DNA from 3 places in the Pseudomonas sp. S3_B08 genome. Region 1 is predicted to be linked to each of the others. Evidence: predicted binding sites of a transcription regulator. Region 1 holds the regulator's gene; each other region holds the start of a gene.
The links. The regulator sigma-54, encoded in region 1, starts transcription at its own class of promoters, with help from an activator protein. The targets are predictions, from matches to a motif close to ANTGGCATNNANNTTGCTNT.

Region 1 (3,277 bases):
AGGGCGACGCCAACCCGGTCAAGGGCTACGGCGTGACGATTCAATACCACGCCCAGCAGAACCGGGTGGTGCTGATCGACAAGGCCAAGGTTATCGACAAGGATAACAACGTCACCCAGGGCGAAAAAATCGTCTACGACACCGTGAAGAAGCTGGCCAGCGCCGGTCGCGCCACAGGCAGTAAGGTCACCGAATCGCGTCCGCGCATCGACATGGTGATCCAGCCGAAGAAGAAAACCGAAGAGAAATCCCAGTAATGGCAACTCTGAAAGCTCAGCACCTGGCCAAGGCCTATAAAAGCCGCCAGGTCGTGCGTGACGTCAGCCTGTCGATCGACAGCGGGCAGATCGTCGGCTTGCTCGGCCCGAACGGCGCCGGCAAGACGACGTGCTTCTACATGATCGTCGGCTTGGTGCAGGCTGATCAGGGCCGTGTGCTGATCGATGATCTGGACGTCAGCCACCAGCCGATGCACGGCCGCGCCAAGGCCGGTATCGGCTATCTGCCGCAAGAAGCGTCGATCTTCCGTAAACTGTCGGTCGCCGACAACATCATGGCGATCCTCGAGACCCGCCCGGAGCTGGACAAGGCCGGTCGTCGCAAGGAGCTGGAAAGCCTGCTGCAGGAATTCCACATCAGCCACATCCGCGACAACCTCGGCATGAGCCTGTCCGGTGGTGAACGCCGCCGGGTGGAAATCGCTCGCGCCCTGGCGACGGCACCGAAATTCATACTGCTCGACGAACCGTTCGCCGGTGTCGACCCGATCTCGGTCGGCGACATCAAGCAGATCATCCATCACCTCAAGGCCAAGGGCATCGGCGTGCTGATCACCGACCACAACGTGCGTGAGACGCTGGATATTTGCGAAACCGCTTACATCGTCAACGACGGTCAACTGATCGCTGAAGGCGATGCCGAGACCATCCTGGCCAACGATCTGGTCAAGGAAGTGTATCTGGGTCACGAGTTCCGCCTGTAAGCGCGACAGCGCTGTATCGATTCAAGGCGCATTTATCCGCTTTAATTGTTACAGCGCTCTAGGCAAACACTTCAGTTTCAGGCATATAATTTGCTTAAGTTTGGCGCTTCGGCGCCCTGTAGTGGATGGCGCAAAGCGCCGGCGAATAAGGTGTTAAGCCCCTGCCATGAAACCATCGCTAGTCTTGAGAATGGGCCAGCAGCTGACGATGACACCGCAGCTGCAACAGGCCATCCGCCTGCTCCAATTGTCGACCCTGGACCTGCAACAGGAGATCCAGGAGGCTCTGGAATCCAATCCGATGCTCGAGCGCCAGGAAGAAGGCGACGACTTCGACAACGCCGATCCGCTGGCCGACAACGCCGAACAGAAGCCCGCCGAAATCCAGGAACCCTCCTACCAGGAAACCGCCCCGACGGTGGATAACCTCGAGGATGGCGATTGGAACGAGCGCATCCCCAACGAACTGCCAGTGGATACTGCCTGGGAAGACGTCTACCAGACCAGCGCCAGCAGCCTGCCGAGCAGCGATGACGATGAGTGGGATTTCACCACTCGCACGTCGGCCGGCGAGAGCCTGCAGAGTCATCTGCTCTGGCAACTGAACCTGGCGCCGATGTCCGACACCGATCGCCTGATCGCCGTGACCCTGATCGACTGCATCAACAATCAGGGCTATCTGGACGAAACACTCGAAGAAATTCTTGAAGCGTTCGATCCGGAACTGGACATCGAGCTCGACGAAATCGAAGCCGTCCTGCATCGCATCCAGCAATTCGAGCCCGCTGGTATCGGCGCCCGCAACCTCAGCGAATGCCTGCTGCTGCAATTGCGCCAGCTGCCCGCGAAGACGCCGTGGCTGACCGAGGCCAAACGGCTTGTCGCCGATTACATCGACCTGCTCGGCAGCCGCGATTACAGCCAGTTGATGCGGCGCATGAAGCTCAAGGAAGACGAGCTGCGCCAGGTCATCGAACTGGTGCAGAGCCTCAATCCGCGTCCCGGCTCACAGATCGAGTCGACCGAAGCCGAATACGTCATTCCCGACGTGATCGTGCGCAAGGACAACGAGCGCTGGCTGGTCGAGCTGAACCAGGAATCGGTGCCTCGCCTGCGCGTCAACGCCCAGTACGCCGGTTTTGTGAAGCGTGCCGACACCAGCGCCGACAACACTTTCATGCGCAACCAGTTGCAGGAGGCCCGCTGGTTCATCAAGAGCCTGCAGAGCCGCAACGAAACCCTGATGAAAGTGGCCACGCAGATCGTCGAACATCAGCGCGGCTTCCTCGAGTACGGCGACGAAGCAATGAAGCCGTTGGTATTGCATGACATCGCCGAAGCGGTCGGCATGCACGAATCGACGATTTCCCGGGTGACCACACAAAAATTCATGCATACCCCGCGCGGTATTTATGAGCTGAAATACTTTTTCTCCAGCCACGTCAGCACCTCCGAAGGCGGCGAATGCTCGTCCACGGCGATCCGCGCGATCATCAAGAAACTGGTCGCTGCGGAAAATCAGAAAAAGCCGTTGAGTGACAGCAAGATCGCTGGTTTACTGGAGGCACAAGGCATTCAGGTGGCTCGCCGCACCGTCGCCAAGTACCGCGAATCCCTCGGAATCGCGCCTTCGAGCGAACGCAAGCGGTTGATGTAAGCCACGTTACAGCGTTCCAGTGGCAGGCTTTTCGGCCTGCCGCTTTATGCACTGGCAACGAAGGAGAAGCTGTATGCAAGTCAACATCAGTGGACACCAACTGGAAGTGACCCAACCTCTGCGTTCCTACATCGAGGAAAAACTCCAGCGACTGGAGCGACATTTCGACAAGATCACCAACGTGCAGGTCACGATGTGCGTCGAAAAGCTGAAACAGAAGATCGAAGCCACCTTGCATATTCCCGGCAGTGAAGTGGTCGCCAACGCAGAAGATACCGACATGTACGCTGCGATCGACTCACTTACCGACAAGCTGGATCGCCAACTCAAAAAGCATAAGGAAAAGACCCAGAGCCTCCTCCAGGGCGCGACCGGTCGTTAACACCCCTATCCATGATCCGACTTGAAACCATCCTGACCCCCGGCCGTTCCCAAGTGAACGCGCCGGGCGGCAGCAAGAAAAAAGCCCTCGAACAGATTGCCAACCTGATCCACCGCGAAGTGCCGGATCTGGCGATGCAGGATGTCTTCGAGGCGCTGATCGCCCGTGAAAAACTCGGCTCCACCGGTTTTGGCAACGGCATCGCCATTCCCCACTGCCGCCTCAAGGGCTGCGCGGGGCCAGTGAGCGCCCTGCT
Region 2 (3,277 bases), 600 kb from region 1:
GGTGATTGCGGCGCGCTCGGCGCTTGCGGCTCGACCCGATTGAGTGGTGGCAACTCGACCGGTTGCGCCTGCACGCCGTCCGGCGGCTGATTGCTGTACGCCGTGTTGCCGTTGGCGTCGGTGTACTTGTAGATCTGCGCGGCGGCGGGCAGGGCGATCAGCAGCAGAATGTAGAGAAGCGTGCGACCCATGAAATCGACCGGGGTTGGAAACTGTGGGTAGCAGCATAGGACAGGTGGGGCGGTTGGCCAAAACCGTTAATAACTGGAATTGAAAAGACTGGTAGCCAAAACACGGATCGTTCCCATGCTCTGCGTGGGAATGCCTCCTGGGACGCTCCGCGTCCAGTGACGCAGAGCGTCACGGGCTGCACTCCCACGCGGAGCGTGGGAACGATCAATGACCCACCGCCTTCGCGAGCAGGCTCGCTCCCACATGGAAAATGCGTTGCGCCGGGCAATAAAAAAGGCCTCCCGAAGGAGGCCTCTTGTGTCACGCCGCTTTACGCAGCGCTACCGGATCAGCAGCTGTAGTACAGCTCATATTCCAGTGGGTGCACGAAGGTGCGAACCTTGATTTCTTCTTCCGATTTCAGCGCGATGTAAGCGTCGATGAAGTCGTCGGAGAACACGCCGCCCTTGGTCAGGAACGCGCGGCCCTTGTCCAGCTCTTCCAGGGCTTCTTTGAGGCTGCCGCAAACCTGTGGAATCTCTTTCGCCTCTTCAGGCGGCAGGTCGTACAGGTTCTTGTCGGCGGCATCGCCTGGGTGGATCTTGTTCTGGATACCGTCCAGACCGGCCATCAGCAGAGCTGCGAAAGCCAGGTACGGGTTGGCAGCCGGATCCGGGAAGCGTGCTTCGATACGGCGGGCTTTCGGGCTCGACACGTAAGGAATACGGATCGAAGCGGAACGGTTGCGAGCCGAGTAGGCCAGCATTACCGGAGCTTCGAAGCCTGGCACCAGACGCTTGTAGGAGTTGGTCGCCGGGTTGGTGAAGCCGTTCAGGGCCTTACCGTGCTTGATGATGCCGCCGATGAAGTACAGAGCGGTATCGGACAGGCCGGCATAGCCTTCACCTGCGAAGGTGTTCTTGCCGTCTTTCCAGATCGACATGTGTACGTGCATGCCCGAACCGTTGTCGCCGTACAGTGGCTTCGGCATGAAGGTCGCGGTGCGGCCGTAAGCGTCGGCAACGTTGTGCACAACGTATTTCAGGGTCTGAACTTCGTCGGCCTTCTTCACCAGGGTGTTGAACTTGACGCCGATTTCGTTCTGGCCGGCAGTCGCCACTTCGTGGTGGTGAACTTCAACCGACTGACCCATTTCTTCCAGTGCGTTGCACATGGCGGTACGGATTTCGTGGTCGTGGTCGAACGGTGGAACCGGGAAGTAGCCGCCTTTCACGCCTGGACGGTGACCCTTGTTGCCGCCTTCGATGTCCTGGTCGGACATCCACGAACCTTGCTCGGAGTAGATCTTGAACATCGAGCCGGAGATGTCCGACTTGAATTTCACCGAGTCAAAGATGAAGAACTCAGGCTCCGGACCGGCGAATACGGTGTCACCGATACCGGTGGCTTTCAGGTGCTCTTCGGCGCGCTTGGCGATCGCACGTGGGTCGCGATCGTAGCCTTGCATGCTCGAAGGCTCGATGATGTCGCACACCAGAATCAGGGTTGGGTCTTCGGTGAACGGATCGAGCACGGCCGTTTCGTCGACCGGCATCAGGATCATGTCGGAGGCTTCGATGCCTTTCCAGCCGGAGATGGAGGAACCGTCGAACATCTTGCCGACTTCGAAGAAGTCGTCATCCAGCGCATCGCGAGCCGGCATGGTCACGTGGTGCTGAGTGCCTTTGGTGTCCGTGAAGCGCAGATCAATCCACTTGACGTCATGATCTTTGATGAGTTGAACCGACTTCGACATAGTGTCCTCCGGGTGAATTAGGGCGGGTAGTGGATGCCCTTAATAATGGTGATGCCGGCGCGAATACTCTGCCAAGGCAACCTGCCTCACAAGGGAGCAAATTGCATGCCAGTGCCCCAGCATGGGTTTTTTGCCCCAAATTCACGCTTATTAAGGCGTGCGAGGTTCTGAATCGACAAATCCCGCCCCTTAATGTTGCGTTTAAATTCAGAAATGACCTGTTTTGGTGCAAGCAAAACCTTCTGCACATTAACTGGTTAAACCTTGAGCAATTTCCGCTATAATCCGCGCCCCCCTTTTTCGGCTGGCCGTTCGCGCGCTGTTTTCATGAAACTTATCGTAAAAGTCTTCCCCGAGATCACCATCAAAAGCCGACCTGTCCGGACGAAATTCATCCGCCAGTTGGCCAAGAACATCCGCACCGTGCTCCGTGACCTGGACCCGGCCGTGGTGGTGAACGGCGTGTGGGACAATCTCGAGCTGGAAACCCGCGTTACCGACCCCAAAGCCTTGAAAGAGATGGGCGAACGCCTGACCTGCATGCCGGGTATCGCGCATTTTCTGCAGATCGACGAGTACCCGCTGGGCGACTTCGACGACATCACCGAAAAGTGCAAACAGCACTACGGCGATGCACTGGCCGGGAAGATTTTCTCGGTGCGCTGCAAGCGCGCAGGCAAGCATGCCTTCAGCTCGATGGACGTGGAAAAATACGTCGGCAGCAAGCTGCGTCGCGAGTGCGGTGCGGCCGGAATCGACCTTAAAGCACCGCAAATCGAAGTCCGTATCGAAGTTCGCGACAAACGGTTGTTCGTGATTCACAGCCAGCACAACGGCATCGGCGGCTACCCGCTCGGCGCGTTGGAGCAGACGCTGGTATTGATGTCCGGCGGCTTCGATTCGACCGTGGCGGCTTACCAGATCATGCGTCGCGGCCTGATGGCGCACTTCTGCTTCTTCAATCTTGGCGGGCGTGCCCACGAATTGGGCGTGATGGAAGTCGCGCACTTCATCTGGAAGAAGTACGGCAGCTCGCAACGCGTGCTATTTGTCAGTGTGCCGTTCGAGGAAGTGCTGGGCGAAATTCTCGGCAAAGTCGATAACAGTCATATGGGCGTGGTTTTGAAGCGTATGATGTTGCGCGCCTCGTCCGAGATCGCCGAACGCCTGCACATCGATGCACTGGTGACCGGTGAAGCGATCTCCCAGGTGTCGAGCCAGACGCTGCCGAACCTGTCGGTGATCGACTGCGTGACCGACAAGCTGGTGCTGCGGCCGCTGATCGTCGCGCACAAGCAGGACATCATCGACACCGCCAACGAGATCGGCACCGCCGATTTCGCCCGGCAC
Region 3 (3,277 bases), 710 kb from region 1:
TCCATCTGCGAGTTGGCGTTCTTGCTCGCCTGGGTGCGCTCGTTCAGGGTGATGGTGATGATGTCACCGACCCGGAACGCCTTGCGGTCGCTGTACAGGTTCTGCTCGAAGCCGGCCTGATAGATCGAGCCGTTGTTGGCAGCCGCCGGCAACGGTGTGCGCGGCAACACCGGGGCGTAGTAAGGGTCATTGGGCTTGGGCGTCGGGGCGACGCAGCCCGCGAGCGAGACGACCCCACTCAATGCCAGAACAGATACAAAGCGCTTCATGACCCTACCTCACGGTGTTGCTGGCGACCTCAGGCCGCCCCAAAGACTGGATTACAGATTCTGCGTTACGAACGAGAGCATCTGGTCGGCGGTGGAGATCACCTTGGAGTTCATCTCGTAGGCGCGTTGAGTGGTGATCATGTTGACCATCTCTTCAACGGTGCTGACGTTCGAGGTTTCCAGGGTGTTCTGCAGCGTGGTACCGAAACCGTTCAGGCCCGGGGTGCCGATCTGTGGCGCGCCGGAAGCAGCGGTTTCCAGGAACAGGTTGTTGCCCACTGCTTGCAGACCGGCCGGGTTGATGAAGTCGGCGGTCTGCAGGTTGCCGATCACTTGCGAGGCCGGGTTGCCGGCGATGGTGATCGACACGGTGCCGTCACGGCCGACAGTGAAGGTCTGCGCATCGTTCGGGATGATGATCGCCGGTTCCAGCGCGAAACCGCTGGCGTTGACGATCTGGCCATTGGAGTCGAGGTGGAAAGTACCGTCACGGGTGTAGGACGTGGTGCCGTCCGGCTGCAGGATCTGGAAGAAACCGCGACCGTCGATGGCCATGTCCAGCGGCTGCTCGGTGGTTTGCAGGCTGCCGGCGGTGAAGTTTTTCTGGGTGCCGACAATGCGCACACCGGTACCCACTTGCAGACCCGACGGCAGTTCGCTGTCCTGGGTCGACTGGGCGCCTGGCTGACGCTTGATCTGATAGAGCAAGTCCTGGAACTCGGCACGGTCACGCTTGAAACCCGTGGTCGAAACGTTCGCCAGGTTGTTGGAAATGGTGGTCAGGTTGGTGTCCTGGGCGGACAGACCGGTTTTGGCAACCCATAGAGCCGGAAGCATTCGATTCTCCTCGTGCGCCTGTTTTACGGCGCGACGTTCTGATAATTAGCTGATCTGCAAGACCCGAGCCATGGCCTGGTCGTCGTCTTTGGCGGTGTTCATCATCTTGACGTGCAACTCGAACTGCTTGGCCAAGGCCAGCACCGAAGTCATTTCTTCCACGGCATTGACGTTGCTCGACTCAAGGAAACCCGAGACCAGTTTGACGTTGGCGTCGGCTTGCGCCGGCTGGCCGTCCTTGGTGTAAATCGAACCGTCGAGGCCTTTGTTCATGTTCTTGATGTCCGGATTGACCAGCTTGATCCGGTCGACTTCGGCCATGACGCGGGGGCCTTCGCCCATTGCGCGAATGCTGATGGTGCCGTCTTCACCGACTTCGACCTGCTGCTCGGGCGGCACAGCGATCGGGCCGCCATTACCGATCACCGGCATGCCGTTGCCGGCGCGCAGTACGCCGAGGGCGTCGATGTTGAGGCTGCCGGTACGCACGTAGCTTTCACCACCGCTGGGGTTTTGCACGGCGATGAAACCGTTGCCGGATACCGCGACGTCGAGTTCACGACCGGTCTGCACCAGCGAGCCCGGCGTGAAGTCGGTGGCAGGACGTTCGCTCATGGCAAACGCGCGCGCCGGAAAGCTGTCACCGAATACCGGCATCGAACGCGCCTGCTCGAGGTCGCGCTGGAAGCCGTTGGTGGAAATGTTCGCCAGGTTGTTGGCATGCGCCCGCTGCGCCAGTGCGTTCTGGCTGGCGCCGGTCATTGCCACATAAAGGTACTTGTCCACAGTGTTTCCTCTGCATGCCGGACGTTTGCCGCCCACCGCTGTACTGCTCAGCCATAAGCAATTTGCAGACCAACTTTTTATTGGCGGGCGAAGGCCCGGTAAACAGGGGACTTGGGGGGATCGGAGGGGGAATCTGAAATGGGTCGAAGACGAAAAACCGGCGGTGTCATGCCGGTTAGTGGCAATCCTGAGTTCGGCGGGGGATGGAGATCCTGTGGCGAGGGGATTTATCCCCGTTCGGCTGCGCAGCAGTCGCCAAGCCTGCAAATGAGGTCGCTGGGAAGAAAAAGCGGGGCGGCTTCGCCGCCCATCGGGGATAAATCCCCTCGCCACAAAGGCTCTATTTAGCTTTCGGAGGTTTTGCCAACCTCATACTCACGCAACTTGTTGGCAATCGTCGTGTGCGACACACCGAGTCGCTTGCCCAACTGCCGACTGCTTGGATGCTCGGAATACAGCCGTTCCAGCACCGCTTTCTCGAAGCGCCCGACGATCTCATCCAGACTGCCGTCGAGGGAAAAATCGCCAAGCGGCTGACGCACGCCGTAATCCGGCAGGCGAATATGTTCGGCCTTGACCGTGCCGCCGTCGCACAGGGAAACCGCCTGGAACAGCACGTTCTCCAGTTGCCGCACATTGCCCGGCCAGTGGTAATGGCTGAGGCGATCCATCGCCGCCGGGGCCAGTTTCGGCAGCGGACAGCCGATCTGCCGACTGGCCTGGTCGAGAAAGTGTTCAACCAGCGGCGTCAGACCGTCGAGGCACTCGCGCAGCGGCGGGATGTGCAGCGACAGCACGTTCAAGCGGTGATAGAGATCCTGGCGAAACTCGCCGCGCGCGCACAATTCGGACAAGTCCACCTGCGTCGCGCAGATCACCCGCACGTCCAGATACACCTCTTCATCACTGCCGACGCGACGGAAGCAACCGTCCTGAAGAAAGCGCAGCAATTTGACCTGCAGACGCGGACTCATCTCGCCGACGCCATCGAGAAACAGCGTGCCGCCAGCGGTCAATTCGAGCAGGCCAAGCTTGCCTTCGGCCCGCGCGCCTTCGAAGGCACCGGGGCCGTAGCCGAACAGTTCGGTCTCGGCCATCGACTCCGGCAACCCGGCGCAGTTGAGCGCCATCAACGGTGACTGTCCGCGCGGGCTGGCGAGGTGGCAGGCGCGCGCCAGCAATTCCTTGCCAGTGCCGGTTTCGCCTTCTATTAATAGCGGCGCATCCAGCGGCGCCATGCGCCGCGCTTCGCGGACCACAGCGGCCATGACTTTCGAGCTTTGAAAGATGCTGTCGAACCCGCGCAGCTCTTGCTTGCGCACATTGTAGATTCGCTCGCCGACCCGATCGGCGCGGTGCAGCGTCAGCACGGCGCCGGCCATGGC

Region 2: glnA (type I glutamate--ammonia ligase) is a predicted target of sigma-54. The motif match lies at 2,021-2,040, and genes of this name have one in related genera.
Region 3: AB4N73_RS02465 (flagellar basal body rod protein FlgF) is a predicted target of sigma-54. The motif match lies at 1,947-1,966, and genes of this name have one in related genera.

Annotation. Positions count from the first base shown of each region.
Region 1 is NZ_CP162750.1:5,774,575-5,777,851, reverse strand. Features, by position in the region: gene lptA (lipopolysaccharide transport periplasmic protein LptA) at 1-257, shown strand, start outside; gene lptB (LPS export ABC transporter ATP-binding protein) at 257-982, shown strand; gene AB4N73_RS25935 (RNA polymerase factor sigma-54) at 1,149-2,639, shown strand; gene hpf (ribosome hibernation-promoting factor, HPF/YfiA family) at 2,713-3,021, shown strand; gene ptsN (PTS IIA-like nitrogen regulatory protein PtsN) at 3,033-3,277, shown strand, end outside.
Region 2 is NZ_CP162750.1:5,174,226-5,177,502, forward strand. Features, by position in the region: gene AB4N73_RS23445 (DUF4124 domain-containing protein) at 1-191, opposite strand, end outside; gene glnA (type I glutamate--ammonia ligase) at 521-1,927, opposite strand; gene thiI (tRNA uracil 4-sulfurtransferase ThiI) at 2,255-3,277, shown strand, end outside.
Region 3 is NZ_CP162750.1:518,160-521,436, reverse strand. Features, by position in the region: gene flgH (flagellar basal body L-ring protein FlgH) at 1-269, opposite strand, end outside; gene flgG (flagellar basal-body rod protein FlgG) at 321-1,106, opposite strand; gene AB4N73_RS02465 (flagellar basal body rod protein FlgF) at 1,152-1,892, opposite strand; gene AB4N73_RS02460 (sigma-54-dependent phenylalanine hydroxylase transcriptional regulator PhhR) at 2,237-3,277, opposite strand, start outside.